Regions from separate parts of the Streptomyces sp. NPDC054047 genome, predicted to be linked through region 1. Evidence: riboswitches for the same ligand, from Rfam matches in the RefSeq annotation. Region 1 holds a riboswitch; the other holds the start of a gene.
What was found. Region 1 has a riboswitch for thiamine pyrophosphate ahead of thiO (glycine oxidase ThiO). Riboswitches for the same ligand answer to the same signal wherever they lie in the genome.
Positions count from the first base shown of each region.

Region 2: another riboswitch for thiamine pyrophosphate. It lies ahead of thiM (hydroxyethylthiazole kinase); the one in region 1 lies ahead of thiO (glycine oxidase ThiO).

Region 1 covers NZ_JBVJKV010000001.1:407,357-422,979, reverse strand. Annotated here, with positions in the region: gene ACZ6ZP_RS01970 (deoxyribonuclease IV) at 1-584, opposite strand, end outside; gene pknB (Stk1 family PASTA domain-containing Ser/Thr kinase) at 620-2,584, opposite strand; gene ACZ6ZP_RS01960 (thiazole synthase) at 2,676-3,470, opposite strand; gene thiS (sulfur carrier protein ThiS) at 3,477-3,695, opposite strand; gene thiO (glycine oxidase ThiO) at 3,692-4,882, opposite strand; TPP riboswitch at 4,880-4,992, opposite strand; gene ACZ6ZP_RS01945 (NAD(P)/FAD-dependent oxidoreductase) at 5,177-6,343, shown strand; gene ACZ6ZP_RS01940 (Rv2175c family DNA-binding protein) at 6,398-6,763, shown strand; gene thiE (thiamine phosphate synthase) at 6,851-7,501, shown strand; gene metF (methylenetetrahydrofolate reductase [NAD(P)H]) at 7,590-8,510, shown strand; gene ACZ6ZP_RS01925 (hypothetical protein) at 8,556-9,431, shown strand; gene ACZ6ZP_RS01920 (phytoene desaturase family protein) at 9,481-11,007, opposite strand; gene ACZ6ZP_RS01915 (DUF4126 domain-containing protein) at 11,053-11,667, opposite strand; gene ACZ6ZP_RS01910 (TetR/AcrR family transcriptional regulator) at 12,081-12,698, opposite strand; gene ACZ6ZP_RS01905 (YhgE/Pip family protein) at 12,749-14,833, opposite strand; gene ACZ6ZP_RS01900 (ATP-binding cassette domain-containing protein) at 14,805-15,620, opposite strand.
Region 2 covers NZ_JBVJKV010000004.1:361,542-377,164, forward strand. Annotated here, with positions in the region: gene ACZ6ZP_RS18405 (purine-cytosine permease family protein) at 1-980, opposite strand, end outside; gene ACZ6ZP_RS18410 (TenA family protein) at 977-1,666, opposite strand; gene thiD (bifunctional hydroxymethylpyrimidine kinase/phosphomethylpyrimidine kinase) at 1,672-2,499, opposite strand; gene thiE (thiamine phosphate synthase) at 2,496-3,134, opposite strand; gene thiM (hydroxyethylthiazole kinase) at 3,381-4,211, opposite strand; TPP riboswitch at 4,205-4,330, opposite strand; gene ACZ6ZP_RS18430 (hypothetical protein) at 4,944-5,261, opposite strand; gene ACZ6ZP_RS18435 (preATP grasp domain-containing protein) at 5,294-5,683, opposite strand; gene ACZ6ZP_RS18440 (cytochrome P450) at 5,733-6,122, opposite strand; gene ACZ6ZP_RS18445 (acetolactate synthase large subunit) at 6,396-8,081, shown strand; gene ACZ6ZP_RS18450 (FMN-binding glutamate synthase family protein) at 8,264-9,778, opposite strand; gene ACZ6ZP_RS18455 (hypothetical protein) at 10,657-10,956, opposite strand; gene ACZ6ZP_RS18460 (AfsR/SARP family transcriptional regulator) at 11,632-14,433, shown strand; gene ACZ6ZP_RS18465 (hypothetical protein) at 14,559-14,918, opposite strand; gene ACZ6ZP_RS18470 (endonuclease/exonuclease/phosphatase family protein) at 15,405-15,623, opposite strand, start outside.

The sequences.
Region 1 (15,623 bases):
ATGTGGCAGGTGTCCAGGCAGACGCCCAGCTTCGGATGGGCGTCCAGCGCGTCGAAGTACGGGCCGAAGTCCCAGGTGCGGGAGCAGAGCGAGAAGCCCTGGCCCGCGGTCGACTCCAGGAGGAGGAAGGGGTCGTCGTCGTGCGTCAGCTCGTCCAGGAGCGGCAGCATCCGCTCGCGCACCTGCCGCAGCGCGACGGAGCGCTCCCGGCCGCCGGTCGCCGAGCCGGTGTGCACGACGACGCCGAGCGCGCCGATCTCGCGGGCCCGGCGCAGCGAGTGGCGCAGGGACTCCACGGACTTCTCGGCGGTCGCCTCGGTGTGCGAGCCGAAGTTGATGAGGTAGGGCGCGTGGACGTACGCCGGGATGTTCTCCGCGGCGCAGGCCGCGCGGAACTCCTCGTCCTGCTTCGGATTGCCGGGCGGGGTCGCCCAGCCGCGCGGATTGGCGACGAAGACCTGGACGGCCTCGGCGCCCAGCTCACGGGCGTACGAGAGTCCGACGGAGGCGAGGCCGCCGGCCACGGGGACATGGCCGCCGACGGGATTGCGGGACGCTGCGATGGGGGACTTGTTGCTGCTCACGCGCTCAAGGGTGGCATGCGCGCGTGAGCGTCCCGTCAACGGATCTCGATGGTGATCTCGGAGCCCTTGGGCGCCTCGTCGCCGCCTTCCACCGACTGGCCCTTGACCGTGTCCCCGAAGATGTTCAGCAGCCCGCGGTCCTCGTCGACCGTGAAGCCCGCGTCCTTGAGCTCCTTCGTGGCGTCGTCCACGCTCATGCCCTCGACGTCCGGGACCTCGATCATCTCCGGGCCCTTGGAGAGCGTGAGCGTGACCGTGTCGCCCTCGGCGAGCTGCTGCTGGTCCTCCGTGGGGGACTGTTCGAGGACGGTGCCCTTGTCCTCGTCGGAGTAGACCCGCTCCGTCTTGGTCTTGACCTTGAGGCCCAGGTCCTCCAGCTCGGCGGTCGCGTCGGCCTGGGATTCGCCCGTGACGTCCGGAACGTCGATCGCGGGGCCCTTGCTGACGACGATCGCGATCGCGGAGCCCGCCTTGCGCTTGGTGCCCGACTTCGGGTCCGTCCTGATCACGGAGCCCTTGCGCACCTCTTCGCTGAAGGCCTTCTTCGTCATCCCGGGAGCGAAACCGGCGTCCTTGAGCTTGCTCCTGGCCTCGGCCAGGGAAGTGCCCTTGAGGCTCGGGACCTTCACGATCTCGGGGCCCATGGAGACGGTCAGCGTCACCCGGCCGTTGTCACGGATGCGCTCGCCGGCCCCGGGGTCGGTGGCCATGACCGTGCCGCGCTTGTCGGTGTCGCTGTACGCGCGCTTGACGTCCTTCACGTCCAGCCCGGCTTCGCCGAGCCGCTTCTTGGCCGCCGACTCGGTCTTCGCCAGGAGCGGCGGGACCTTCGTGAACTGGCCTGAGTTGATGTACCAGACGCCCGCGCCGAGCCCCAGTGCGAGCAGGACGGCGGCGACCACCGCGAGCACGCCGCGGCGCGGGTTGCCGGGCCGTCCGCGGCCGGGGGCGGCCGGGGGAGCGGGCGGCGGAGTCTGCAGGACGCTCGTGCGGTTGAGCTGGTCCTGCCGGTCCTGCCGGCCTTGATCGTCGTCCGTCGGGAGCGGCAGCTGCACGGATCGCACCGCGCGCGGGATCACGCTCGTACGGTCGTCGGAGTTGTCATGCTCTCCGTGGTCCGCGCGCGCCTGCGGAGGCACCGCGTCCAGTTGCTCGACGGAGAGCGCGGCCCGCGCCTGCCTGGCCTGCCCCAGGAGCGCCACCGCGTCGTGCGGGCGGACGTCGGGCGTGCGGGCGGTGGCGGAGGCCACCAGCTCGTCCAGCTCGACGGCGAGCCCCGGGACGATCGCCGACGGGGGCGGCACGTCCTCGTGGAGGTGCTGGTAGAGCACCTGGGCGGGCGATTCACCGGAGTGCGGCTTGGCGCCGGTCAGCATTTCGTAGAGCACGACGCCGCACGCGTACACGTCCACGCGGGTGTCGGCCGTGCCGTGCTCTATCTGCTCGGGTGCGAGATAGGAGACCGTGCCGAGCACCGTGCCGGTCGTGTTCGTGACGGTGTCCACCGCGCGCACGAGGCCGAAGTCGGCGACCTTGACCCGGCCGTCGTCCCCTATGAGGACGTTCTCCGGCTTCATGTCGCGGTGCACGAACCCGGCGCGGTGCGCGGCGCCGAGCGCGGCGAGGACCGGCTCCAGGATGTCGAGGGCCGCGCGCGGCTGCAGGGCGCCGCGCTCGCGGAGCACGTCACGCAGGGTGCAGCCGGCGATGTACTCCATCGCGAGATAGACGTACGCACCGTCGGCGCCCTGGTCGTACACCCCCACCACGTTCGGGTGCGAGAGCCGGGCGACCGACTTCGCCTCGCGGATGAAGCGGTCGACGAACGAGACGTCGGCGGCCAGCGTCGGGTGCATCACCTTGAGCGCGAGCACGCGGTCGAGGCGGGTGTCCACGGCCCTGTAGACCGTGGCCATCCCGCCCACCGCGATCCGCCCGTCCACGCGATAGCGGCCGTCGAGCACCTGCCCGACGAGCGGGTCCTGAAGGGTCGTGTCCACGAAGGGAGTCTACGAGCCACCGCCGACACCGTTGCCCGCCCGGGTTGGCCCGGGCCCCGACTGCAGCCGAGCTGTGACAGGCACGCGACGCTCAGAACGCGGGCCGCTCCGGATCGAGCCGGGCCATGCCCTCCACGGGCGACGACGCCTCGGCGAAGTGCCGCCGGGGGATTCGCCCGGCCCGGTACGCGAGCCGCCCCGCCTCGACCCCGTGCCGCATGCCCTCGGCCATGAGGACCGGCTCCTGCGCCCGCGTCACGGCGGAGGCGAGCATCACACCCGCGCACCCCAGCTCCATGGCGAGCGCCGCGTCGGACGCCGTGCCCGCCCCCGCGTCCAGGATCACCGGCACGCCCGCGCGTTCGACGATCAGCTGGAAGTTGTGCGGGTTGCGGATGCCGAGCCCGGAGCCGATGGGGGAGCCGAGCGGCATGATCGCCGCGCAGCCCACGTCCTCCAGCTTCCGGGCGAGGACCGGGTCGTCGTTCGTGTACGGAAGGACCGTGAAGCCGTCGTCGACCAGGGTCTCGGCGGCGTCGATGAGCTCGATCGGGTCGGGAAGCAGCGTGCGCTCGTCCGCGATGACCTCCAGCTTGATCAGGTCGGTGCCGAGCGCCTCCCGCGCGAGCCGGGCGGTCAGGACGGCCTCGCCCGCGGTGAAGCAGCCCGCCGTGTTCGGCAGGACGCGGATGCCGAGCCGGTCGAGCACGGAGAGCACCGAGCCCTGCACCCCGGGGTCGAGGCGGCGCATCGCGACCGTCGTCAGCTCCGTACCGGAGGCGACCAGGGAACGTTCGAGCACGTCCAGGCTCGGCGCACCGCCCGTACCCATGATCAGGCGCGAGGAGAGGGTGAGCCCGCCGATGACGAAGGGATCGTCCGCCATGTCGGTTCAGCCTCCCTGGACCGCGGTGAGGACCTCGACGCGGTCCCCGTCGGTGAGCGGGGTGGTGGACCACCGGGTGCGCGGTACGACGGTTTCGTTGAGCGCGGCGGCGACCCCCGAAGGGGCCGCGGTGAGCGTGGCGACGAGGGCTTCGAGCGTGGTGCCCGCGGCCACATCGCGTGCCTCTCCGTTGACGGAGACGGCGGTAACGGCTGAGAGAGTCATGCGGGCTGCTCCATGAAGGGCTGCGTCAGGGGGGTGCGGACGAAGCGCAGGGGGGTGAACCCCCGTGCCTCGTCGGGCAGTTCACCGGTGGTCAGGGCGTGCGCCATCACGTCACCGGTGACCGGCGTCAGAAGTACGCCGTTGCGGTAGTGGCCGGTGGCCAGCTGGAGGCCGGGGAGCGCGGTCGGGCCGAGCAGCGGCGCGTTGTCGGGGGAGCCGGGGCGCAGGCCCGCGCGGGTCTCGGTCAGCGGCAGTTCCGTGATGCCCGGTACGAGCTCGTGGGCGTCCCGAAGCAGCTCGTACACGCCGCCCGCGGTGACCGTCGTGTCCCAGCCGAGCTCCTCGCTGGTCGCGCCGACGACGAGCTCGCCGTTCTCGCGCGGCACCAGGTAGACGTGGCTGCCGCGCACGACGGCGCGCACGGTGCGGCTCAGGAACGGCGCGTACCGCTCCGGCACCGTGAGCCGAAGGACCTGCCCCTTCACGGGGCGCACGGGCGGCAGTACGCCCTCCGGAACCCCGGCGAGGCGCCCGCTGAGGCTGCCCGCGGCGAGCACGGTCTGACCGGCCTCCAGGGTGGTGTCGTCGGCGAGGACGACTCCGGTGGCCCGGTCGCCCGCGACGGTCAGGCGCTCCGCCCAGGTGCGGTGGAAGATCGCTCCCGCCCGCTCGCAGGCCACGACGAGCGCGGCGGCGAGCCTGCGCGGGTCGACCTGGTGATCGCCGTCGACGCGCAGGCCGCCCCGGACGCCCGGTGCGAGCATCGGCTCCAGACGGCGGCACTCGCGCCCGCTCAGCCACTCCGACGTGAGCCCCGACCGCTGCTGAAGGGTGTGCAGTTCGCGCAGGTGGGCGCGGTCGTCGGAGTCGAGCGCGACGGCGAGCGTGCCGCACGCGCGGTAGCCGAGATCGCGGCCGCTCGCCTCGGCCAGCTCGGCCGCGAACGCGGGATAGCGCTGCGCGGAGGCCAGATTCAGCGCCAGCAGCGTCTGCTCGCCGTAGTGCAGCTCGGTGACGGCGGCCAGCATGCCCGCGGCGACCTGCGCCGCGCCGCCGCCCGGTTCGGGGTCCACGACCGCGGTGGACAGGCCGCGCTGGGCCGCCCGCCAGGCCGTGACCAGGCCGATGATGCCGCCGCCTACGACCACGACGTCGGTCGTCGCGTGAGGTGGTGTCCGTGGATGCATGGGCGTCCAGCCCCTCCCTTCGCCGGCATGACCCGGATCAGGTTCGTACGGTCGGAGGCCGTCCAGCCTCCCTCTCAGCCCGGTGCGTCCGGGCTCCCGCGAGTGCTCTGCATCGGCCACCCTAGCCCCTGGCGTCCGGCGGCAGTAGGGGAGCTGTCCGGGTATGGGCGGTGACGGTGTGTCAGAGATCTCCCCGTCGCGCACTGAGTCCGGCGTCGCCCGCCGCCCTAGAGTGATCGGGTGAGCGAGCAGCGGAGGCAGGAAGAGCGCCGGGTGGTCGTCGTCGGCGCGGGGATGGCCGGGGTGCAGACCGCCGTGGCCCTGCGCGAGCAGGGGTTCCCCGGTGCGGTCACCCTGATCGGCGCGGAACCCCACCAGCCGTACGACAGACCGCCGCTGTCCAAGGCCGTGCTGCTCGGCAAGGCGGAGGGCTCCGCCTTCGACATCGACTTCGAGGCGCTCGGCATCGAGCTGAGCCTGGGCCGCGAGGTCACGGGCGTCCGCACCGCGGACCACGAACTGGACACCGAGCGGGGCCCGGTCCCGTACGACGCCCTGGTGATCGCCACCGGAGCCGAACCGATCCTGCTGCCCGGCGCCTCCGGGGTCCCCGGCGTCCATCTGCTGCGCACCCTCGACGACGCCGAGCGGCTGCGGCCCGTGCTCGCCGAGCAGCACCGCATCGTGGTCGTCGGCGCGGGCTGGATCGGCGCCGAGTTCGCGACCGCCGCCCGTGAGGCGGGCTGCTCGGTCACCGTCGTCGAAGCCGCCGGGCGACCGCTCGCGGGGGCCCTTCCCGCGGAGGTCGCGGCGCCGATGGCCTCCTGGTACGCCGACTCCGGCGCCGAACTGCGCACCCACGCGCGCGTGGATCGCGTCGAGCCCGGCAGCGTCCTCCTGGACGACGGCACCCGGCTGCCCGCGGACGCCGTCGTCGTCGGCATCGGCGCCCGCCCCGCCACGGACTGGCTCGCGGACTCCGGCATCGCCCTGGGCGCCCACCGGGAGATCCTCGCCGACGACCACCTGCGCACGTCGGAACCCGATGTGTACGCGGTCGGCGACTGCTCCTCCTTCCCTTCGGGAAGGTATGGCGAGCGCCTTCTCGTGCACCACTGGGACAACGCCCTCCAGGGACCGCGCACGGTGGCGGCGAACATCATCGGCGAGACCCCTTCGGCGTACGACCCCGTCCCGTACTTCTGGTCCGAGCAGTTCGGCCGCTTCGTCCAGTACGCGGGACACCACGCCACCGCCGACGAGCTGGTGTGGCGCGGCGACCCCTCGGGCGCCGCCTGGACCGTGTGCTGGTTCCTGCGGGGCGCCCTGGTGGCCGTCCTCGCGGTGGGCCGCCCCCGGGACCTGGCGCAGGGCCGCAAGCTGATCGAGGCGGGCGCCCGCCTCGCCCCTGAGCTGGTGGCGGACCCCGCGGTGCCGCTGAAGAAGGCCGTGCTGCCGTAGCCGATGGGACCCGGTGACCGGCCGCTGTCGGTGCCCGGAGCTACGCTTGACCCCGTGACCGAGATTGACGCAAAGACTGATGCTCTTGTCCCCGCCTGGCTCCACCTCCCCGACATCGCGGAACTGCTCGACGTCGAGGTGACGCGCGTGCGCCAGCTGGTCAAGGAGGGCCAGCTGATCGCCGTGCGCCGTGGTGAGAACCGCGCGCTTCAGGTGCCGGCCGCCTTCATCGACGGCGACAAGATCGTCAAGGGCCTCACCGGCACCCTGACGCTCCTGAGGGACGACGGCTTCTCCGACGAGGAAATGCTGGAGTGGCTCTTCACTCCCGACGAGACCCTGCCCGGCACCCCCGCGCAGGCCCTGAGCGAGAATCGCGGGACGGAGGTGAAGCGCCGCGCCCAGGCGCTCGCCGTCTGACCGACACGGAAAACCGTTGCGTGCGGGCCGCGCGTCCCCCAGGGGACCCGCGGCCCGTAGGCCACCGACGACCGGGGGGACCTTTCCATGGCCGCCAAGCCTGCCCGCGAGCAGCTCGCCGACGCCCGCCTCTACCTGTGTGTGGACGCCCGTAAGCGCCAGGGAGACCTCCCGGAGTTCCTCGACGCCGTCCTCGGCAGCGGCGTGGACATCGTGCAGCTGCGCGACAAGGGCATGGAGGCGGCCGAGGAGCTCGACCACCTCCAGGTCTTCGCCGACGCCGCCCGCCGGCACGGCAAGCTCCTCGCGGTGAACGACCGCGCGGACGTCGCGCACGCCATCGGCGCCGACGTGCTCCACCTGGGCCAGGGCGACCTGCCGGTGCCCGCGGCCCGCCGCATCCTCGGCGAGGACGTCCTGATCGGCCGCTCCACGCACGCCGACGCCGAGGCGGCGGCCGCCGCGACGCAGGACGGCGTGGACTACTTCTGCACGGGCCCCTGCTGGCCGACCCCCACCAAGCCGGGCCGGTACGCCCCTGGACTCGACCTCGTCCGGTACACGGCCTCGCTCGGCACGGACCGCCCCTGGTTCGCCATCGGCGGCATCGACGCGGGCAATCTGGACGAGGTGCTCGAAGCGGGCGCCCGCCGCGTCGTCGTCGTACGGGCCATCACCGAGGCCGACGATCCGGCGGCCGCGGCGGCCGACTTCGCGAAGCGCCTGCGTACGGCCTGACCGGCGATCTTCGGCCAACTTCGGCCAGGTTGTCCGCAGGTTGGACGGAGATTGGCCGGTAGCGGTGCCCCGTCGCTAACCTGCCCGTATGGCCCTAGGCACTGCTTCCACCAGATCTGATCGCGCACGCACCGTGCGCGACATGCTCGCCACCGGCAAGACGACGTACTCGTTCGAGTTCTCCGCGCCGAAGACCCCGAAGGGCGAGCGGAACTTGTGGAACGCCCTGCGCCGGGTCGAGGCGGTGGCTCCCAGCTTCGTCTCCGTGACGTACGGAGCGGGCGGCTCGACGCGTGCGGGCACGGTCAAGGAGACGCAGCAGATCGTCGCCGACTCCACGCTCACGCCGGTCGCGCACCTGACCGCGGTCGACCACTCCGTGGCCGAGCTGCGCAACATCATCGGGCAGTACGCGGACGCGGGCATCAGGAACATGCTCGCGGTCCGCGGCGACCCGCCCGGCGACCCCCTCGCCGACTGGGTCAAGCACCCCAAGGGCCTCACCTACGCCGCCGAACTGGTCCAGCTGATCAAGGAGTCGGGCGACTTCTGCGTGGGCGTGGCGGCCTTCCCCGCGATGCATCCGCGCTCGGCCGACTGGGACACCGACGTCCGGCACTTCGTCGACAAGTGCCGCGCGGGCGCCGACTACGCGATCACACAGATGTTCTTCTATCCGGAGGAGTATCTGCGCCTGCGCGACCGGGTCGAGGCCGCGGGCTGTTCGACTCCGATCATCCCGGAGATCATGCCGGTGACGAACGTGCGCATGCTGGAGCGGCTGCCCCAGCTCAGCAACGCTTCCTTCCCTCCGGCGCTCAAAGAGCGCATCCTCACAGCCAAAGACGATCCGGCGGCTGTACGCTCCATTGGCATCGAGTTCGCGACGGAGTTCTGCGCGCGGTTGCTGGCCGAGGGTGTCCCGGGGCTGCACTTCATCACGCTCAACAACTCCACGGCGACTCTGGAAATCTACGAGAATCTGGGCCTGCATCACCCGCAGGCCTGACCGGCCGTACCCCTGGGGGCGGCGGCCGCGGGGAGAGGGGCGTACATGGGCTGGACGGTCCTCTACATCGCGTTCGGATGCGTCGCGCTGTGGCTGCTCGGCGAGGTGCTGCTGCAGTACAAGGCGCGGCTGCGCTGGCGGCTGCTGGCCTTCGGCGGCTTCCTCGGCGTGGTCATCGGCGTGCTGCTGCCGTCGGTGGTGGTCATCGGGCTCGGTGCGATCGCCTTCGCCACGGGACAGACGTACGTGACGCTGTCGTTCCGCCGCGGCTTCTCGACCGGCTGGGCGCTCGGCGGCCAGCCCGGTCTGAGCAAGCGCCGCAAGTCGCCGCGGGGCGTGGGTGGCGAGGCTCCCCAGGAGCCGACGCTCCAGGTCTCCGACCTGGAGTACGAGGACGCGGGCCCGGCAGGGCCGCCGCCCGAGACCGCTCCCGGCACCGGGGTCTACGCCCCGGAGCCGCTGCCGGACGACACCGGGCAGTACGGCGTCTACAGCGACACGGCGTACGCACAGCAGCAGTCCGCCCCGGCGGACAGCGGCTACGGCTACGACACGTACGCGACCGCGGGCTATGACCCCCAGCAGCCTTACGCGTACGGCGAGACGGGCCAGCAGCAGTACGCCGCGTACTCCGACCCGTACATCGGGACCCAGACGTACGGCGGCCAGCAGAGCTACGACGCGTACGGCGACCAGCAGCAGTACGCGTCCTACCCGGCGGCCGATCCGTACGGCGCCGGGTCCGATACGTACAACGAGACGCCGCCCGGCGGGGTCTGGGTGCCCCAGCAGCGCAACGTCGAGGACCCCTACGGCCAGTACGGCGGCGAACTCCCGCCGGAGCAGCCGTATCCGTACCAGGGCGAGCAGGCCCAGGAGAACGGCTACGACGCGGGGTACAACGAGCAGTACCGGTACTGATCCGGGCCAGGGCCCGGACCCGAGGCCGGAAGCTCACGAGCTCACGAGCTCACTGGGAGCCGCGGAACTCCGGTCCCTCCACGATCAGCCCGGCGACCAGCGTGCCCGACATGCCCGCGTGCGGAAGTCCGCCGCCGGGATGCGCCCAGCCGCCGACCGCGAACAGCCCCGGCAGCCGGGTGCTGTTGGCCGGATGCAGCAGCCGGCCCTCTCCTGCCGCGAGGGACGGGGGCGGGACCGCGCCGCCCTCGGCACCGGTGGCCTCCGCGACGTCCGCGGGGGTGCGGACCTCGCGCCACAGCAGCCGGCCGCGCAGGCCGGGCACGGCGGACTCGGCACGGTCCAGCAGGCGCTCCACGTCGGCCTCGGTGACCTCCGTGTGCGCGGGCACCGTGGCCGTCAGAGTGACCGCCTCGTGCTCGGTGTCCGGCGTGAGGACGGGGTCGTCCGGGCGCAGCACCGTGAGGGTGGGGGCGGCGGGCAGTTTGGGGCGGTGCCCGAAGAGCCGGTCGAGCTCGTCCTGGCGGTCGGGTGTGTGCAGCACCGTCCGGTGGGGCGTGCCCTCCGGCCGGGAGCCGCGCAGGGCGAGGAAGACCGTGAGGCGGCTGGGCAGTCCGGACCGGGCCTGCACCTCACCCTCCGCCCGTATGTTCACACCGGAGGCGGCGGACATGCCGGATACACCGGACAGCAAGCCGTCCAGTGCGCCGGGCGCGACACCGGCGACCACGAAGTCCGCCTCCTGCGCCGTCCCGTCCGCCAGTTCGACGCCGGCCGCGCGGCCGTCCTTCTCGATGATCCGGGTGATGGGGGAGTCGAACGCGAACTCGACCCGCCGGGCGAGGCACCGCTCGTACACGGCCGTGGCGAGCGCGCGCATCCCGCCGCGCACGGACCACGCGCCGAAGGTGTGCTCCAGGTAGGGCAGGACGGCCGCGCTCGCCGGGGTCGCCCGGGGGTCGAGGCCGCACGCGAGGGCGTACTGCTCGAGGAGCGCCAGGAGCCGTGCGTCGCCGCCCAGTTCGAGCTCGCCGACCTCGGTGAGGGTGGTCGCGCGCCGCTCGCGCCGCAGGAGGCGCTTGTGCGGCACCGAGGGGTAGGGCTCGCGGTCTGCGAGAACCTGCCAGTTCGGCCAGAGCGGCTCTTCCAGGAGCGGGCGCCGGGTGCGGTCCCACGCCTCACGGGCGCGGTTCATGTACGCCGACCAGGCAGCGCCCGCGCCGCTGCCGAGCGCCGCGTCCAGGGCCTCGCCGACGCCCGCGCGCGAGGCGTTGGGCAGATCGGCCGCCGTGCCGTCCGCGAAGACGTGCCGTACGGCGGGCTCCACCTGGGAGAGCTCGACGCACTTCTCCAGCGGCTCCTTGCCCGTCTTGACGAACAGGTCGCGATAGACGGCGGGGAGCTGCAGGAGGCCGGGCCCCGTGTCGAAGACGAAGCCGTCCCGCTCGACGCTGCCGAGCGCGCCGCCGTACGTACCCGACCGCTCGTGCACCACCACCCGGTGGCCCGCGACGGCCAGCCGGGCAGCGGCCGCCATCGCGCCCATCCCGGCGCCGATCACCACAATCCGTGCCATGCCAGGGACTTTATCGGCCGCCACTGACAGTCCTGCCGGGAGCCCTCAGTCCGGTGGCCGTCCACTGTGCGCCGCGAGCTGTTTCTCCTCGCGCCGCTGCGCCCTGCGCCGCAGGAACCGCCGGATTCGCGAGATCAGGAAGTACAGCAGGATCAGACCGAGCACCAGCAGGACGGCCGCGATGATCGCCGCCGCCTCCGGATAGAACATCGCGAAGCTGATGATCCCGCCGACCCCGAGATCCTCGGCCGTGCTCACGATGACGTTGCTGAACGGTTCGGGCGACGTGTTGATCGCCATCCGCGTCCCGGCCTTCACGCAGTGGCTCGCCAGCGCGGTGGAACCGCCCACCGCGCCCGCCGCCAGGTCGGGGAGCGAACCGCTCTGGCCCGCGAGCAGCGCACCCACCACGGCGCCGGACACCGGCCTGATCACGGTGTGCGCCGTGTCCCACACCGAGTCGACGTACGGGATCTTGTCGGCGACGGCCTCGCAGGCGAAGAGGACCCCGGCGACGATCAGCACATCAGGACGTTGCAGCGACTCGGGAACCTCGTCGGTGATCCCGGTCGCGCCGAAGACACCGAGCAGCAGGACCACGGCGTACGCGTTGATCCCGCTTGCCCAGCCGCTGGTGAAGACCAGGGGGAGTACGGACACGGACGCGATCGTAACCAGTCGGGAACGTCCCGGCCTGGGGATGAGCACCCAGGTCTGAGTATCCGTACCTAGTGATGGAGATGAGTAGTAGCGCGGATGGGTCCCGACCTGCGCGGACGGAAGAGTGAGGGACACGGAGAAGGGCGCAGCGCCCGTACCGCCGACACGGGGCGGCGGAACGGCGCGGCGCCCTTAACCGCTCCTCCCACCCCGCCGAAGGTGGGAGTGAGGCACGGGGTGACGGGCGGCCGCTCGGGGGATGACCACCCGGGGGGCCGAACGGGGGACTGCGGGGGAACGCGAGAAGCGCCGGTCCGGTGCCGCCTGGAGATCAGGTGAGACCGGACCGGCGCCCTTGTGTGCGCGGCCTCCGGGACGGCGTGCCTTCCGGGACGGCGCTGCTTCGGGAGGGCTCAGCGCCCGCCGCTCACCCGGCCCTGCAGCAGCCGCGAGAGCGCCGAGTGCACGTCGTCCAGGGAGCGCTCCGGCTGGAAGGCCTGCCAGTCGAGCGCCGCCACCAGGACCATCCCGACGAGCGCGGCGGCCGTCAGGGGGATGTCGATCTCCTCGCTGAGCTCGCCGTTCTCGACGCCCGCGCGCAGCACGTCCTCGACGACGGCGACCGCCTGCTGCCTGACCACCATCAAGGTGGACTGCCAGGCACGGTTGGTGCGCCACAGCTCGGCGACGTACAGCTGGGTGAAGGCCGGATAGCGGTCGATGAAGACCAGGCCCGCCCGGATCATCGCGTCCAGCGCGTCGACCTGCCTGCCGCCGCTCCCCGCCGCCTTCTCGGCCGCCTCCTTCAAGGAGGCGGTGAGCAGGCCGACGCCGTGCCGCAGCAGCTCTTCGAAGAGGACCGACTTGCTCGCGAAGTTGTAGTAGACCGTGCCCTTCGCGACCCCGGCCCGCTCGGCGATCTCGTCGACCGTCGTGGCCGAGAAGCCCTGCTCCGCGATGAGGGTGACGGCCGCTTCGTAGAGCTTCTGCCGGGTGGCCTCACGCCGGGTGCTGGTTGCGCTGCTGTCCATGGGCCTGATTCTCACAGGTCTTGCCGCCCGGACAGGCCCGGTTCCAGGTCTCACAGGCTCAGCTCCGGGTGCAGGCGGTCCAGGGTCCACACCTGCTTGCGGCGCGCGGAGAGCGCGGTGAGCGCCAGGGCGCCCGCGGTGAAGGCCGTGAGCACCGCGCACGCCTGCCAGACGGGGCCCAGACCGCCGCCCGTGATGAGCCTGCGGAGGGCGTCGACGACGTAACTCATCGGCAAGAAGGGGTGGATCCAGCCGAAGAACGACGGACTCGTCTGGACGGGGTACGTGCCGCCCGCCGAGGTCAGCTGGAGCATCAGGACCGCGAGGACGAGGATTCGCCCGGCCGCCCCGAAGCGCGCGTTCAGCCACTGCACGATCGCCGCGAAGCAGCACGTCACCAGGCAGAGGAAGCCCACCGTCCCGGCCGCCCGCGTCATCTGCAGGCCCAGGCCCCAGTGCAGGACCGACATCAGGGCCGCCACCTGGAGCACGCCGAGGGCGGCGACCGGCAGCCAGCCGGCGAACGCGATCCGCCAGGCGGACGCGCCCGCGGCGAGCGCGCGCCGGTTGAGCGGCTGGATCAGCATGTACGCCACCATCGCGCCGACCCACAGGGACAGCGGGATGAAGTACGGGGCGAAGCCGGTGCCGTAGTTGGGCGCCTTGTGCATCGACTGGGAGGCGAGCTGCACCGGGTCGGCCATGACGTCGGTGCGCTCGTCGCGGTCCTTCTTGTCGTAGTCGGGGATCTTCTTGACGCCGTCGTGCAGCCCGCCGGACAGCTTCTCCGAGCCGTCGGCCAGCTTGAACAGGCCGCCCTTGAGGTCGGTCGCGCCCGTCTTGAGCCTGCCCACGCCCGCGTCGAGGTCCGTGGCGCCGGTCTTGGCGGTGCCGAGGCCGGTGTGCAGCTTCTTGGCGCCCTTGGCGACCTTGCCCGCGCCCGTGTTGAGGTCGTTGATCTGGGTGACGGCCTTGTCCAGGTCCTCGTTCAGGTGCGGTGCGCGGTCGGCGAGCGCCTGGGACTTCTTCTGGAGCGCGGCCAGGTGCTTGTCGAGCTTCTTGATGTCGCTGCTTTGGTCCTTGACCACGGTGTTCATGTCGTCCGCGATGGTCGACACGTTCTCCGCCGCCGTCTTGGCCTTCTTGATCTCCGGGCAGGCGGGGTCGGGCACCGGGAGGTTCTCGCAGCGCTTCGTATAGAAGTCGCCGATCGTCTCGGAGCCCTTCTTGGCGCCGTCGGCCGCCACGGGGGCGAGCTTGACCCAGGTGTCCAGGTTGCCGCGCAGGGCCTTGGAGGAGTCGGCGACGAGCTGGGCCGTGTCCCCGACGGTCTTGCCGTTGTCCTTCAGGAAGGGCCGCACCTGGTCCGCGGTGCCGTTGACCTTGTCGGCCAGCTTCTGGGTGCCGTCCGAGACCTTCTTCGAGCCGCTCTGAAGGTCACCGGCGCCCTTGTCGAGCTTCTTGATGCCCCCGGCCAGGTCGCCGCTGCCCTTCTTGGCGTCCTTGAGGCCGGTCACGAGCTTCTTCGAGCCCTTCTTGGCCTCGCCGATGCCGCTGTCGAGCTTGTCGGCACCCTTGGCGGCCTTCTCGGTCTCCCCGTGGATGTCGGAGAACGAGATGAAGATCTTGTCGAGGAAGGAGCGCGAGGCCTTGGTGGAGGCCGCCGTGCGCACCTCGGAGAAGACCGTCCGGGAGATCTGCCCGACGATGTAGTTGTTGGCGTCGTTCGTACGGACCTGGAGCGCGCCCGTCTCCGGGGAGTCCCCCGAACTCGACGCGACGCGCTTGCTGAAGTCGGACGGCATCGTCAGGGACAGGTAGAACGTGCCGTCCTCGATGCCCTCACGCGCCTCGGCGGAGCTCACCTCGTGCCAGTCGAAGGTCTTGCTGTCCTGGAGTCCGTCGACGATGCCGTCGCCCATCTCGAGCTTCTTGCCCGCGGCCGTGGCGCCCTTGTCGTCGTTGACGAGGGCCACCGGGATGCGGTCGAGACGGCCGTACGGGTCCCAGAACGAGCACAGGTACAGCGCGCCGTACAGCAGGGGGAGCAGCAGGAGCGCGACGAGCGCCGCACGCGGCATCTTCCCCCTGCCGAAGCGCCTGAGCTCAAGAGCGGCCAGCTTCGGCGAGCGCATCCGCCGTCTCCTTGTCGTCGTCGTTCGGGGCTGCGTTGTCGGCGTTGGCGTCGGCTGATTCGGTCGGGGCCTCGGTGGGCTTCCGGTCCGTGGAGAGGGAGATCGCGTCGTCGGGCGCCTCGGCGCACACGGCGACGACCGTGGTGCCGCTCTCTGCGATGGACCTCAACAGGGCCCAGGCCTCGTCCCGTTCGGCGTCCGACAGCTTGAGGTCGACGTCGTCGACGCCCAGCAGCAGGGGCCGCCCGATCAGGGCCAGGGCCACGGAGAGCCGCAGCGCCTCGAGGCGCTCCAGGTCACGTACGGAGGTCCGGCGCCCCTTGGGCAGCGCCTCCATGTCGAGCCCGGCCGCCGCCAGCGCGGTGTCCACCCGCAGCCGCGCCTCGGCGGCCCGCTCGGCGCGCGGCTTCAGCAGCCCCCGCAGGGAGCCGCCGAACCGCCGCTCCAGAAGCGCCCGTTCGTGCAGGTGCTCGGCCACGGTCAGCGCCGGATCGAGATCCGTCACGCCGGTCACGGGCCCCAGCGCGCTGATCCGGCGCACCGCCGCGAGCTGCTTGGGCAGCCGGAAGCCCCCCACGGAAGCCTCTCCCTCCGTGGGGCGCATCCGCCCGGTGAGCGCGAGCAGCAGACAGGTCCGGCCCGATCCCGAAGGCCCCTCGACCGCGATCAGCGCCCCGGCCCCGGCCTCGACATCGACCCCGCGGAACGCCCAGCCCCGCGGTCCCTTGAGCCCGAACCCCTGCGCTGTGACGGCGGCTCCCCGCGCGCCGTCGTTCGGCCCGTCCACAGT
Region 2 (15,623 bases), on a different contig from region 1:
AGGATGCGGCGGTCGGCCCGGGGCAGCAGGTTCTGGACGGAGACGGCGGTGGAGTAGACGTTGGCGAAGGACTGATCGACCTCGCGCAGGACCAGGACACCGAAGCAGATCACGCCGACGCTGGTGGCGGTGAACGGGTCGAAGACCTTGTACGGGTCGGTGGTGTCGAACGCGATCATGGCGAGGGCGGCCACGCCGAGGACCGAGCCCGCGACGCCCGCGAGGGTCTGGCCGATGACCAGGCCGCCGAATGCCTCCTTCTCGCTGCGGGAGTGGCGCGCGTAGTCGGCGACCAACGGCAGCCAGGAGATCGACACGGCGATCACGCTGTCGGCGGCGAACCAGAAGTCCTTCCAGGAGCCGCCCTCCATCGGAATGCCGCGCCCGGCCAGGTCCCAGCCCAGGTAGCAGATGGCCAGGACGACGGCGATGGTGACGTAGCGGCGGATGATGCGCAGGGCGCCGAGCGGGCGCAGCGTGAGCGCTGTCGTCACCGCGCCCGCGAGCAGTACGTACAGCCAGCCGGGTCCCGGGTCGCCGAAGGCCTGGCGGGCCAGGATCTTCAGGCCGGTGGAGATGACCACCAGCTCGAAGACGGCCCAGCCGACCATCTGCAGCACGTTGAGGACGGTGGGCAGGTAGGACGCCTTCGCGCCGAACAGGCCGCGCAGCAGGACCATCGAGGGCGCGCCGGTGCGGGCTCCGGTGATGGCGGCGAGGCCCAGGGCGGCGGTGCCGATCAGGGTGCCGACGACGGACGCGGTGACGGCCGCGGCGAACGACAGGGTCGGAGCGCCGGTGCCCAGGGGGTCGAGGACGACCAGCATGCCGCTGAAGCCGAGCAGGCTGACGCCCAGGTTGGCCCAGAAGGTGCCTTGGTCCAGGCCGCTGAGGACCTTGGGTGTGGGCTGGTCGAGGGTGAGCGGCGCCTCGTTCGCCGGGGCCGGTCTGGGGGTGGCGGGTTCGGTGGTGGTCGTCACTTCGCGGGCTCCGAAACCTGGGCAGGAGCGGCGCCGACGGGCCAGGTCTCCATGCGCCAGGCGGCGTCCCAGAACATCCACTCCCAGGTGGACGCGGTGGTGAAGACCGTACGCATCCGTGCGCGGGTGGCCGGGTCGGCCTGGTCCGCAAGCCGGCTGACGATCTGTCGGGCGTGTTCGGTGGCGGCTTCGAACTCCTCGTCGGCGTACGTGCCGATCCAGTCGCCGTAGGGGTGGGTGGCGAGGTCGCCGGCCGACTCGAGGAGCGCCCGGCCCACCTCGGCGTAGATCCAGAAGCAGGGCAGGACCGCGGCGGCCAGCTCCGGGTAGCCCTGGGTGTGAGCAACCGAGAGCAGGTAGGAGGTGTACCCGGTGCAGGTGGGGGAGGGCGTCCAGGCGTCGACGTCGACGACGTTGCTCTCGTGCAGGGAGCTCTCGACGATCACGGCGTCGTGGGCGGACTTCGCGAAGAACGCGATGTCCTGCGGCAGGTCCGCCTTCGCGGCGGCGCTGGCCAGCGCGCGGGCGTAGCCGCGCAGGTAGTGGGCGTCCTGGGCCAGGTAGGAGACGAACTTCTCCCGGTCCAGGGTGCCGTCGCCGAGGGCGATGACGAACGGCAGCTTGTCGATGGCCGCACGTATCTCGGCGGTGGCCGTCCACAGCTCGTCGCAGAACGTTGTGGTCATGGGGCTCAGCTCCAGTACTGGTGGAAGTGGTGGACAGGTCCGTGGCCGCTGCCGATGTGCAGGGTGTCGGCCGCGCGCAGGGCCCCGGTCAGGTACGCCTTCGCGGCACTGACGGTGGTGTGCCAGTCGTCGTGTTGCGGGCGCAGGGCGGCGATCGCGGCGGAGAGGGTGCAGCCGGTGCCATGGGTGTTGCGCGTGTTGACGCGAGGTGCGGACAGCTCGGTGACGCCCGCGGCGCCCGTGGCGAGTGTGGCGTCGACGAGGATGTCCACGGACGCTGCGTCGTGTGTGTGGTGGCCGCCCTTGAGCAGGACACGCCTGGCGCCGGTTTTCAGGAGTGCGTGGGCCTGCTCTATGGCTTCTGCGCGATTCTTCGCCGCGGCGGTGCCCAGCAGGTCGCCGGCCTCGGGGAGGTTGGGGGTGATCAGGTCGGCGAGAGGCAGCAGACGGTCGCGCAGCACCGCCACCGCATCGGCCTCCAGGAGACGGTGGCCGCTGGTCGAGACCATGACGGGGTCCAGGACGACGTACCGGGGGCGGTGCCGCTCCAGGGCTTGTGCGACGGCTGCGGCGATGCCGGCGTCGGCCAGCATTCCGATCTTGACGGCGTCCACCGGGACGTCGGCGAACAGCGTGTCGAGCTGCTCGGTGACGAACGCCGGGGGAATGGCATGGATGCCGGTGACGCCCTGAGTGTTCTGGGCGGTCAGGGCGGTCAGAACGGCTGTTCCGTAGGCGCCGTTGGCGGAGAACGCCTTCAAGTCGGCTTGAATCCCGGCGCCGCCGGAGGGGTCGCTGGCGGCGATGGTCAGGGCGATGGGCGGGCTGGTCACGCGGGGATCTCCTGTCGCAGAGTACGCACGAGGGACTGGGCTGCCGCCTCGGGGTCGGGCTGCCCGCAGACCGCACTGACGACAGCGATCCCGGCCACGCCGCTTCTCATGACCGCGGCGGCCTCGGACACGCCGATCCCGCCGATGGCCACGCAGGGCAGCGGGCTCTCCCGGACGATCTGAGCCAGGCCGCCCAGACCCAGCGGGGCGTCCGCGTCCGGCTTGGTGGACTGCGGGAACACCGGCCCGACACCGAGGTGGTCGACGGAGTCCGGCACGTGCGCCAGCTGCTCAAGACGACTGACGGACAGGCCGATGTACTTATCGGGACCGAGCTGGCGCCGGGCGCTCTCGGGGGAGACGTCCCGCTGCCCGAGGTGGACGCCGTCCGCGTCCAACCAGACCGCCACGTCCAGGCGATCGTTGACGATCAAGGGGACGCCCGTGCCCGCGAGTTCGGCCTGGATCGCACGGCCGAGCGAGAACAGCGTGCGGGCGTCCGCGTCCGGATCGCGCAACTGCACGGCGGTGACGCCGCCCTTGACGGCCGCCGCAACGGTAGCGGCGACACCGCGGTGCCCGCAGAGTCTGGTGTCGGTCACGAGATACAGGGACGGATCAAGAGGAGGTCGCATGGGTTGCTCCTTGGGGTCTCCCGGCCGGGGAAAGGCGTGGGAAACGCATCGGGAGGTACGGGGGACGGCAGGCCCTGACATGCAGGGACCTTGAGTTGTGCACCGGGGCGAGTTGGGGGACAGGGCAGCCGGACTCGGTGTCGGGGCCGCCGCCCCGGGGTGGGCGGGCACTGTGCGGCGGGTGGCGTCCAGGCCACTGCTCACGCAGGCCCCGCAGTACGCGCAGTACGCGCAGTACGCGCATGCTCAACGCAGGTGGAGAGCCTCGGTGAGCCGCTCAGGGCTGAGCTCGTACAGCGCGTCGATCAGGGCGACGGCGAACGTGCCGGGCCCCGCAGAGCGGGTGGCGGCGTCCTCCGCGGCCACCGTGAGCAGGCCGGTCGCGGCAGTGGCGGCCAGCAGCGCGTCGCCGGTGACGGCTGTGCAGGCGGCCACCAGGGCGCCGAGTGAGCAGCCCGTTCCCGTCACCAGAGTCAGCAGCGGGTGCCCGTTGGCCAGGCGCACCACGCGCGTCCCGTCCGTGAGAACGTCCTCCGGTCCGCTCACCGCGACCGCACAGCCGTAGCGCCGGGCCAGCGCGCCCGCCGCGGCCAGCGCCGCCTCGGGGGCGTCCGTGCTGTCCACGCCGCGTCCGCCCGTGCCGCCGTCCAGTGCCAGGATCTCGGAAGCATTGCCGCGAACGACCGCTGGGGGTGCGCTCTCCAGCAGTTCGCGGGCGAGTTCGGTGCGCCAGGGCAGCGGGCCGACCGCTACGGGGTCGAGCACCCACGGCCGCCCGGCCCCGGCCGCTTCGGTGACCGCGACGCGCATCGCCGCCGCCGTCACGGACGTCACCGTTCCCAGGTTGACCAGGACACCGCCGGCCACCCGGGCCAGCGCTCCGGCCTCCTCCGCGCTGTGCACCATCGCGGGGGCAGCCCCCGCCGCGAGCAGCACGTTCGCGGTGAACTGCGACACCACGACGTTGGTCAGGCAGTGCACAAGGGGTGCGGAGGTCCGCAGCGACGCGATCACATCCGCCACGGCATCACGGGAGACGGCAGTGCCGTGCTGGGCAGGTACGGAGGCAGTATCCATCGTCAACACTCTTCCTACGCCGGCATTACCCGGTCCAGGTTCATGCGGTCGGCGGAAAGGGGAGCAAGTCCCGTCCGCCCTCTCAGCCCGGCTACTCCCGAGCTCCCGCGGTGGTCGCTAGGCAATGTACCTCCTTCGGGGAAGGGGGTTCGCACTCGGGTACCTCACAAAACGGCATGGATCTGCACGGATCTGTTGGCGGAACTGACTGGGGATCCTCTGGCCACCAGGGCCCGACTTGTCCGTATTGGCTGATGCCGCAAGCGGTGTGCAGGAGGGCCACGTCCAGGTACTGGACCTCTTCCGACACCGCATCGCCACCTGGACCGGTACGTGCCTACCCGCCGGTCCTACCTGCCGGGCCGACGGCGGCCACGTCGAGCCCGACCGCTGTGACCAGCAACTGCTGACGGCCGATCTCGCCCGGCCCCGCTGCAATGCGACCGCCACGGCCTTCACCGATGAGCACGGCCCCTGGGGATGCGTCAGCGATCGCACGGTACGCAGCCTGCGAGCCATCGGCCCGAGGCCTTCAGAGGATGCGGGCACCTGCGTGGAGGCATTCTGGCCCACCGGCGGTCATCTGCCGCGAGCAGCAACGGATGACGCAGCTGTGCGAGACCTGCTGGAGATCCGGCGCGCTCCGAAAGGCCGGCAACGACAGTGAGGCTCTAGGTTCTGTCTCTCCGATCACGATCGGAGAGACAGAATTGCCGACGGCGTGAAGTCTGCTCAGTTCTTACGTGCAGTTATCAGAGCGAAGGAGAGGAATTCTCCGCCGTCTGTGGTGAGCATGTCGATGACGGGCTGGTTCGCGCTCCGGCCGTCGGGCGTGTGCTCGGCTGCTGCCCGGGCCCACAACAGCCAGTCCCGCCAGGCGTCTTGCGGCAACCACGCGGAAGTGACCTCCACGAGCTCGGTGATCGCCCACTGAAAGCGCCACCACTCCGCCGTGTGCCAGGCAATCGCCTCCCAGCCGACCACCTTCTTGATGTGAGGTGGGATGGCTCCGAGCTCACGGACCTCCCGTGTCATGGCGGGAGTCGCCATCGCCAGATGTCCGCCAGGGCGGAGGAATCGCGTCAGGTAGGGCAGGTAGCTGTCCGCCGTTCCGAAGTACGCCACCCTGCGCGAAGAACGCCGCGCCGAGATACCGGTCGGCCGCGCTCACCGCGGCGGCGAACCGCGCCACGGCGGCCGACGGCCACAGCGCGAACACCTCCTCCACCGCGCTCGGCCCCGGACGGGCCGAGCGCGGCGCGCACCCGGTCGAGGAACGCGGGCGCGGTCAGGCAGGAGGGTTCGAGCAGCTTCTCTCCCCATACGCCGGGCGGAACGGCCAGCACGGTCAGGTCCTCGCACCGCACGCCGGTGTGAGCCAGGGCACAGTCGGCGAACTCCGCATCCGGCTCGCAGCACAGGACGAGAAGGTCGCCGGGGCGGGCGAACCAGAACAGGCGAGCTGGGTCCAGGCGCGCATGTCACCGCGCGCCCGTATAGAGGGGGCGATGTGGTTGCCGATCAGGATGCGCACGGCGGACTCCAAGAGACGGGCGAAAGGGTCGACGGCGGAAGGAGGACAGCGGGCAGCGAGTCGAAGGCCCGCATGGTCGCGGTACGCCGCCGCACTCCGTCGCCCGCGGCCTCCAGACGGGCGGAGTGCCCGGCCAGGGCCGCGACCAGGGCGCGCAGGCCCGCCTGGGCGACCGTCGTCCCGATGCAGGAGTGCGGCCCCCGCCCGTAGCCGAGGTGACGGTTCGGGGAGCGGTCGAGCACCAGGTCGTCCGGCCACTCGAAGGCGGCCGGGTCGCGGTTGGCCGCCGCGAACAAGGCGACGACCCTCTGCCCCGCCTCGATGTCGATGCCGCCGATCCGGCAGCCCCGCACGGCGATGCGCGTGGTGCCCTGCACAGGCCCGTCGAATTGACGTTCCTACAACACCCTGAAGTCGTATCGGCGGGTGGCCAGCCGGTGGTGAGCAGCACCGATGCTCTGGAATGACGTCCAGCACCCACCAGACCCTGGCTGCGGTCTCTGACGACGAGGAACGCTGGGCAGCGATCAAGAATCCGAGGGTCTGGCTCGTAAGACCCGGTCCGCAGGCGTCCGAGCGGTGGGCCGGGGTAGACGACTGACCGGTCCGCCCATCGGCGCGGCCGAAACCCGGGAGAGGACACGATCAGCGTGAGCGACACCGAGCACCGGAAGCAGACCCCCGACGGAGCGGCCGAACTCCTGGTGCGCTGCCTGGAGAACGAGGGCGTCGAGGTGGTGTTCGGCGTGCCCGGCGAGGAGAACATCCGTTTCACCAACGCCCTCGCCCGCTCGGAGAAGATCCGCTACGTCCTCACCCGGCACGAGCAGGCCGCGTCCTTCATGGCGGAGATGCACGGCCGGCTCACCGGCTCGGCGGGTGTGATGTCCGCGACGCTGGGGCCCGGGGCGATCAACCTGATGCTGGGCGTCGCCGACGCCATGACGAACAGCACGCCCGTCGTCGCGATCACCGCGCAGGTTGGCAAGGAGCGCAACTACAAGGAGTCCCACCAGTTCGTGGACCTGGTGAGCATGTTCGCCCCGGTCACGAAGTGGTCGGCGGACGTCCCGGCCACCCAGGCCATCCCAGAGATGGTGCGGCGCGCGTTCAAGACCGCGGAGTCCGAGCGGCCCGGCGCCGTCTACCTCGCCGTGCCCGAGGATGTCGACGAGGCGACGGACGGCTCGGACCTGCGCCCGCTGCGCAGGGACGTCGTGCAGCCCGAGGCGCCGTCCCCGAAGCAGATCAAGCGGGCGGTGGAGCTGCTGCGGGAGGCCCGCCGGCCGGTGATCCTCGCCGGACACGGCGCGGCGCGCGGCGGCGCCGAGGAGTCGCTGACGGCGTTCGCTACCGCACTCGACGTGTCGACGGCGACCACCTTCCACGGCAAGGGCGTCCTGCCCGACGACCACCCGTGCGCGACCGGCACGTTCGGCTTCATGCGGCGCGACTACACCAACTTCGGGTTCGAGGAGGCCGACGTCGTCATCGCCGTCGGCTACGAGCTGCAGGAGTTCGACCCGTCCCGGATAAACCCGGATGGTGACAAGAAGATCGTCCACATCCACCGCTTCCCGGCGGAGGTGGACGACAGCTACTCGGTCGACGTCGGCATCATCGGCGACATCGCCGCCTCCCTCGACGCCCTCGCCACCGCACTCGACGGCCTGCGGTGGACCATCGACGACGAGGACACCACGGCCACCCGCGCGCTGCTGGCCAAGGAACTCGAGCAGGGTGCCGCGGACGAGCGCTACCCGCTCGCCCCGCAGCGCGTCATCGCCGACACCCGCGCCGCGCTCGGTCGCGAGGACATCGTGCTGGTCGACACCGGCGCGCTGAAGATGTGGATGGCCCGGCTCTACCCGACGTACGCGCCGAACACCTGCCTCATCTCCAACGGCTTGTCCACCATGGGCTTCTCGCTGCCCGGCGCGCTCGCGGTCCAGCTCGCCAGGCCGCAGACGAAGGTGCTGGCGGCGGTCGGCGACGGCTCGTTCCTCATGCACTCCCAGGAGATCGAGACGGCGGTCCGCGAGAACATCCCGCTGACCGTGCTGATCTGGGAGGACAACGGCTACGGGCTCATCAAGTGGAAGATGGACCTGGAGGTCGGGGAGAACTCCAACACCGACTTCGGTAACCCGGACATCGTCCAGTACGCCCGCAGCTTCGGCGCGAAGGGCTACCACATCGAGTCCGCCGGGGACCTGCTGCCGACGCTCCGTGAGGCACTGGCGGACCCGGGCGTGTCGATCATCAACTGCCCGGTGGATTACGCCGAGAACATGAACCTCATCGAGCACCTCGGGCACCTCGACTCGGCGCTATGACCCGCCCGCGCGGCGCGGCCCGACTCCCGTACGGGCCGCGCCGCCCGGGCCGCTGTCACGCCTCGCGCGCAGCGTCCCGCCCCGAGGACCGCCCCGGACAGGACTGCGCAAACTCGTGACGTCGCGTGCTGATCAGGCCGCAGTCATATCTCCGCATACCCGACGAGGGGGCAAGGACGTGCTCAGGCAAGGAGCAGCTCGGTGATCTCATCGGCGAGCTTGGGGCCGAGCGAGCCCCAGCCGTCCTTGTAGCCGTAGACGCTCGCCAGGGTGCGGGCGTCGTAGTCGCCGTTGAGGATGTCGATGTCGGTGGGGGCGATGAGCGAGGGATGGGCGACGCCGACGGCGCCCGAGACCCTCAGCAACTCACTGCGCAGGGTGCGCAGGTAGCCCGCGGCCCGGATGGCCTTCGAGGGTGCGTCGATGCCGCGCGTCAGCCACGGGTTCTGGGTGGCGATGCCGGTGGGGCATGCGTCGGTGTGGCACTTCTGCGCCTGGATGCAGCCGATGGACAGCATCGCCTCACGGCCCACGTTGACCATGTCGACGCCGAGGGCGAACGCGACGACGGCGTTCTCGGGCAGGCCGAGCTTGCCGGAGCCGATGAAGGTGATGTCGTCGGTCAGCCCGCGCTCGGCGAACACGCTGTAGACGCGGGAGAAGCCCATGCGGAACGGCAGGGACACCGAGTCGGCGAAGATCAGGGGAGCAGCCCCGGTGCCGCCCTCGCCTCCGTCGACGGTCACGAAGTCGACCCCTCGATCACCTCGCTCCATCAGGGTGGCGAGTTCCTCCCAGAAGCCCATTTCCCCGATGGCACTCTTGATCCCGACGGGCAATCCGGTCTCCGTGGCGAGCAGTTCCACGAAGTCGAGCATCGAGTCCACGTCGTGGAACGCGGTGTGCCGCGACGGCGACGCGCAGTCCTTGCCCGCGGGGATGTCGCGGATCCCGGCGATCTCGTCGGTCACCTTCGCACCCGGCAGCATGCCGCCGAGCCCCGGCTTCGCACCCTGCGAGAGCTTGATCTCGATCGCCTTCACGGGCCCGCTCGCGACCACGGACTTGAGCTTGTCCAGGTTGAACGTGCCGTCCTCGTTGCGGCAGCCGAAGTACGACGTACCGATCTGGAGGACGAGGTCCCCGCCGTTGAGGTGGTAAGGCGACAGGCCGCCCTCGCCGGTGTTGTGCATCGTCCCGGCCAGCGCCGCGCCCTTGTTGAGTGCCGTGACGGCCGCGCCGGACAGCGAGCCGAAGCTCATCGCCGAGATGTTGACGACACTCGCCGGACGGAACGCCTTCTCGCGGCCTCGTGGTCCGCCGAGCACCTTTGCCGAGGGCAACGGCGCCTGCGCGTCGCGCAGATCGGGCAGCCGACCGGCGAACGTGCGCTGCTTCACGTACGCGTGCCCCTGCTCATGCTCGACGTTGTTGTCGGTGCCGAACCCGAAGTAGTTGTTCTCCTCCTTCGCCGACGCGTAGATCCAGCTGCGCTGGTCACGGCTGAAGGGCCGTTCCTCGTCGTTGGACGTCACGACGTACTGCCGCAGCTCGGGGCCGATCTTCTCCAGCAAGTACCTGGCGTGCCCCAGCACGGGGAAGTTCCTCAGCAGTGCGTGCTTCTTCTGCACGAGGTCGCGGGCGGCCACCAGCGCCAACGCCGTGGCGGCTGACGCACCTATGTTCCGAGCACGCATGAAAGACGTTCCTCTCCTCGACTGGCCGAACCTCACCACGACCGGCTACCCCACGCCAGCGAAATGCCACGGGAGGGCGGCGAAGGCTCTCCTCTTGCGCGCGGTCGGGGAAGCGGGCGCAGGGGCCGAGGCCGGAGACCTTCTTGAGTGTGGCGTCCCAGCTGACCGTCAGTTGGTAGTCGTCCTTACCAGCGATCACGGAGAAGCTCCGCTTGTCGATGGATTCGCTCAAGTCGACTTCCCAACGGTGTCGGGAGGGGGCCCTGATCCAGATCGAGCTGAAGTCCCCCACGCAGAGGGCGGGCCGGACACCACCCGTCGTACAGATGGTGCCCCTGAGTCGGAGCGCCTCGTTGTACCGTTAGTCCGGTCGGAAGGGGTCCCCGTGGTAGCCGGCTATGAGGACCGGGACTTTGGCTCCGACGTCGAAGCGGGCTGTGGTGCAGCCATGCCAATAATCGGGGGCGCCGAAGGGGCGGTATGACCCTTCGACTACATCGACGGTGTGGGGGTTCCACATCAACGCGGTCCACCATGGACGGTGCCAGTTTGCCGCCATGGCCGTGCCGTGCGGATGGCCGGCGCTGACGCGCACGGAAGCACTCAGGCCGCATTCTTCGGACAGGTCTTGGATCAGCGAGGCGGCTTCGCTCTCCCAGCGGTCGCGGCCGGTTCCGCTTTCGTCGAGGATGAACTCCTGCAGGGCGAGGATGTCAGGAGCTATCTCCTGAATGGCGGTGACTCGCGCTGCCCAAGGGCGAAGCTCTCCTTGAACGAGCCGTCACTGCGCCCCGGCTCGCGGGCCGCACCTCAACGCGCATGCTCCGAATGGTGCCCCGACGGTCGCGCGCCGGGGCACACAGCAGCAATCGGTGAGATCACTCGCAGGACATGGTCACGCTTGCCCGGAAGATGTGGCCGAAATTCGGGTCGTCGAAGACCTCGAAGATCTGGGGCTCACCATCGAGTTCACAGTGGAACCTGCCGTCCGCGCTCGCCGAGACTTCGGCGTCGTCGATCGCGCCCTGGACCGCGGCCTCGGCTGTCAGCCCGCGGCCGGCGCCGCAGTACAGTGCTGCCGAGCCGGCGGTGGCGGGCGTAGCGACAGCCAGCAGGGCGGCGGCTGTTCCGGCTACGAGAAGCCCACCCCGGGTCGTCCATCTGGTTGGTCGCAGCATCGTCGATCCCTGCCCTTCAGCTGTCGGCCCCATCGTCTGACGGGGATGCGGTCGCGCACTCAATCAGTGATACGGACGCCGCATGCCACATGTTCACCGCCTGGCCGCAGATGGTGAGTGCGAAAGGAATGTCAAGGCTCTGTCGCGCACGTGGCAGCCTGCCCCCTGGAGGCTCAGAACCAGGGGCAGCGCGGCGGCTCCTGCCAGGACCGACAGCAGCAGGTACCGCGCGCCCCTACATGCCTCGGCCCCCAGCCCGTACCAGTCCATGGTGCCCTTGCCAGGGCCGGTTGAGGCATCGTCGTCGCGTCAATTTATACGTCGTCTCAGTTCGCGAGTCTGCGGGCATATGGCCGCGTTGAGGGGTCCACCAGCATTTAGGAATCTTGACGAACGGATCGCTTCTCCGAGCCTCGATACCGACCCGCAGGGATCCCGGTGAGCGAAGTGCGGCCGGTGTGGGGCCGTGGACGGCGGAACGCGGATGTGATCTTCGCCCAGTTGGTTCCGGTGATCTTGCCTGGCAGGGCCTCGAGTCGTGGGTGGTAGCCCTCGCGGCCCGGCAGCGCTGGGCCGTTTTTCGGACAAGGGCCCGGGAATCGCGTTCAGTTGCCGAAACATCACGGCACAGTGACGCAGAGATCGCCCACGGGATGCTGCGGGGGAGGGGTACGGGTGAAATTGTGCTTCAGGGTGCTCGGGGAGATCGAGGCGCACGTGGACGACAGCCCGGTGGACCTCGGGCATCTGCGGCAGCGATCCGTGCTGGCCGCGCTGCTGGTGGATGCCAACCGGAGCGTCCCGGTGGACCGGCTGGCCGACCGGGTCTGGGGTGACCGGCCGCCCCAGCGGTGGCGTCCGACGCTGTACAGCTACCTCTCCCGGCTGCGGCACGCCGTGGAGCCTGCCGGCGACGGAGCCGTACGGATCAGCCGCGGACCCGGTGGCTACCGGCTCGGGGTCGATGTCTCGGCGGTGGACCTGCACCGGTTCCGCGACCTGGTCGCCCGGGCACGCGCCAGCGAGCGGGACGAGCAGGCCGCAGACCTCTTCGAGCAGGCACTGCACCTGTGGCACGGGCCCGGGTTCGGCACCCTGGACACGCCGTGGTTCTGCGCGCAGCGCGAGGCCCTCGAACACGAGCGGTTCACCATGAGGCTGGATCGCAATGACATCGCCCTCAGGCGCGGGCGCCACGCCGATGTCCTCGCCGATCTGACCGAGCAGGCGGCGGCGCACTCGGTGGACGAGCGGCTGGCAGGGCAGTTGATGCTCGCCCTGCACCGTTGCGGCCGCTCGGCGGAGGCACTCGCGCACTTCGACCGCACGCGCCGCACGCTCTCTGAGGAACTGGGTATCGATCCGGGTCCTCAACTGCGCGGGCTGCACCGGCGGATTCTTGCTGCCGACGCGTCCCTCACCGTCCAGACGCCTGCGCCCGCCGCTCCCGCGCGCCCCGTGCCGTGCCAGATGCCGGCCCCGCCTGCCTTGTTCGCGGGGCGGGAGGAGGAACTGGAACAGCTCACCAAGGGGTTCTGGGACGCGCCGGAGGGCACCGTGGCGATCCCGGTGATCTGCGGGCCAGGCGGTGTTGGCAAGAGCTGGCTGGCTGCCCAGTGGGCCAGTCAGAACGCGCAGCGCTTCCCCGACGGGCAGCTGTACGTGGATCTGCACGGCTTCGACCCCCGTACGCCACCGTTGCCTGCCCACGTGGCGCTGAGCGGATTCCTGGACGCACTGGGCATCACCCGTGATCGCCTCCCCACAGACATCGACGCCCAGTCCGCCCTGTACCGGAGTCTGCTGGCCAACCGGCGGATGCTGATCGTTCTGGACGACGCCCGTGACGCCGACCAGGTCCGCCCGCTGCTGCCCGGCGGCCCGTCCTGCGCCGTACTCATCACCAGCCGCAACCGGCTGACCCCTCTGATGACCACGCACGGTGCCAGCCTGCTGCCGCTGGACGTGCTGAGCCCAAAGGAAGCCTCGGAGCTGCTGGAACGCCGCCTGGGCGCCGATCGCACCAGTACCGAACCGGAAGCTCTCGCGGCCCTGGTGGAGCACTGCGCCGGGCTGCCGCTGGCGCTGGCCATCGTGGCCGCCCGCGCCGCCATGCACCGCGATTTCCGGCTCGCCGTCCTTGCCGAGGAACTCGCCCGAACCACTGACCGCCTCACCGCGCTCGACCTCGGTGACCTGACGGTGAACGTGCGCGCCGTCTTCGCCTCTTCGTACGCGGCTCTGACTCCGGCCGCCGGTCGGCTATTCGCCTTCCTGGGGCTGGTGCGAAGTGCGGACATCACCGCCACCGCCACCGCAAGCCTGGCCGGACTTGCCCGGGCCGAGGCCCAGGCGTTGCTGGCGGAGCTGGAGAGCGCGCACCTGGTGCGCCAGCACCGTCCCGGGCGGTACCGGATGCACGACCTGGTCCGCCTGTACGCCGTCGAGCTCGCCGCCGGTCTGGTCGAACAGGAGACCGCACCGGGCCAAAACCGGCTTCTGGACCACTACCTGCACACGGCGTTCGCCGCCAACCGGGTGCTGGACGGCCCGTACACCCCCTTCCAGCCCGAGCCAACTCCTGCGGCCCCCGGCAGCAACCCCGTCTCGCCAGAGGACACCGCGGCTGCGCTCCAGTGGTTTGACGACGAACACGAGTGTCTGCTCAACGCCCAGGCGCAAGCGGCGGCCCTCGGCCGGCACCGCTTCGTAGGGCAGCTGGCCTGGACGCTCATCTCCTATCAGCTGGGCCGGCATCGGCTGGAGGAGTACGTGACTGTGTGGCAGACCGCCCTCACCGCGGCCGAGCACGACAAGGACAACCCGGCGGCCCGGACTCTGGCGCACTGGCGCCTGGGCTTCGCCAGCGCCCGCGCCGGTGACCACGCACAGGCGCTCGACCACCTGCATCGAGCCCTCGATCTGGCCGAGTGCTCGAACGACCTGGCGGGCCAGGCACACATCTACCGCACTTTGGCGCGGGCTTGGGAGGAGCAGGGCGACAACACACGCGCCCTGGACCACGCGAAGCATGCGCTGCGGCTGTACCAGGAAGTGAGCCACCCGTTCTGGGAGGCGAATCAGCTCAACGCGGTCGGCTGGATGCATGCCAGGCTCGGGATGTACGCCCCCGCCCGGACGTACTGCGAGCAGGCGCTCACCCTCTTCCGTGCACAGAGCCTGCCGGAGCACGGGGCGTCGGCCCTGGACAGTCTGGGCTACATAGCCCATCACACCGGCCGCTACGGCGATGCCTTGGAGTACTACGAGCAGGCTCTTGCTTTCTTCCGCGAGGTTGGCGATTTCGCCAACGAGGCCGACACCTTGGCCAACGCCGGTGAGACTCACCTGGCCCTGCACCAGCACGAGGAGGCCCGCGGGGCCTGGCAGCGGGCCGTGGAGCTATACCGAACCCAGAACCGCACCGCCGAGGCCGATGCCGTGTGCGGCCGCTTGACCGCACTGGAGATGCTTTAGGCGGATGTGTGCCGCCGCCCCTGTGTTTCGGAGGTGTCGGGGCCACCTCCACCCCGCGTCGCTGGGTTCTGACGCAGCTCCTGCGGACTTGCAATGCTCTCGCAGCGCCGCGCGTCGAGCGGGCGTCAGCAGTAGACGCGCAGGCTCCAGACGAGACTCCAGTTGATCTCGCTGGGACCGGAGTCGGCGGGCGCGACGTGGTTCACGGAGCCGTAGTAGTCGAACATCTTGACCATGCCGCCTCCGGGGAGGCGGTTGTCCCAATACCCGACGCCGCTCCAAGGCATCGATGCGGACTCGCCGCAGCGCAGGACCAGTTGGTCGCCGCTGCCGTTGGTGGCGCAGAACGCGTCGGGCACGGTGCACGGAGTCGCGGCTGCACGGCTGATTGAGAAGCTGTCGGTGGCGCCGGCGCCGGTGGTCGTGCCGGCCAGCGAGGCGGCCGACAGGGCGAGGACGATGAGGGCGGTGTGTGCCTTGCGCATGCGGGCCTGCTTTCGTGTGGGTCCGGTTGGCGGTGGCAGCGGGCTGGAACGGGTGTGGCAGAACCTGGGGCGAATCCTGATTGTGCTGGCGGTCGGCGGTGCAACGGTCGGGCGCGCTGGGCCGTGTGGCAGCGCTCAGCCTGGAGTTCCTCTACTCGCTGCCGAGCAGCGGCTTCCCGCCCCTTCGGTCTCGTCGTCAGCCCCGGCACGGTGCATGAGGCGCCGGTGGATGGCTTCCGTAGAGAGGCCGTCGAACGGCAGTACCGCTCCGGACAGCATCGACCCCGCGCTGTGCCTGCCCGGCGGACCGATCCGGGAGTGGGTGAAAGGCCATGACTGGCCTGGCAAGATCCCCAGCAGCCGAAGTCCCGTGCCGGCATGCCCTGTTCTTCCCCCGTCCGCCTGCCGCATCCCCACCATGTGCGTGCAGTGTCAGGCAAGAAAATGCGGGTGCCGTCCCCCCAGTCGGCACCCGCAGCCCTTCACTCAGAGCAGCTTGCACGGCTTGCGGGAAGGAGGTCCGGCGGTCACGTCGCTGATGACCACTCGGTGATCCTCGTTGGGTGTGTCGCCCAGGTAGCACCGCTTGGTATTCACCTTCCCGCGGGACAGGATGTAGTCGAACTTCTTTCCCGACCCGTACTGTGTCCCGTTGCAGCGGCGGTCCCAGGTCTGCTTGCAGTAGGGGTCGGCGTCCTTGAACCC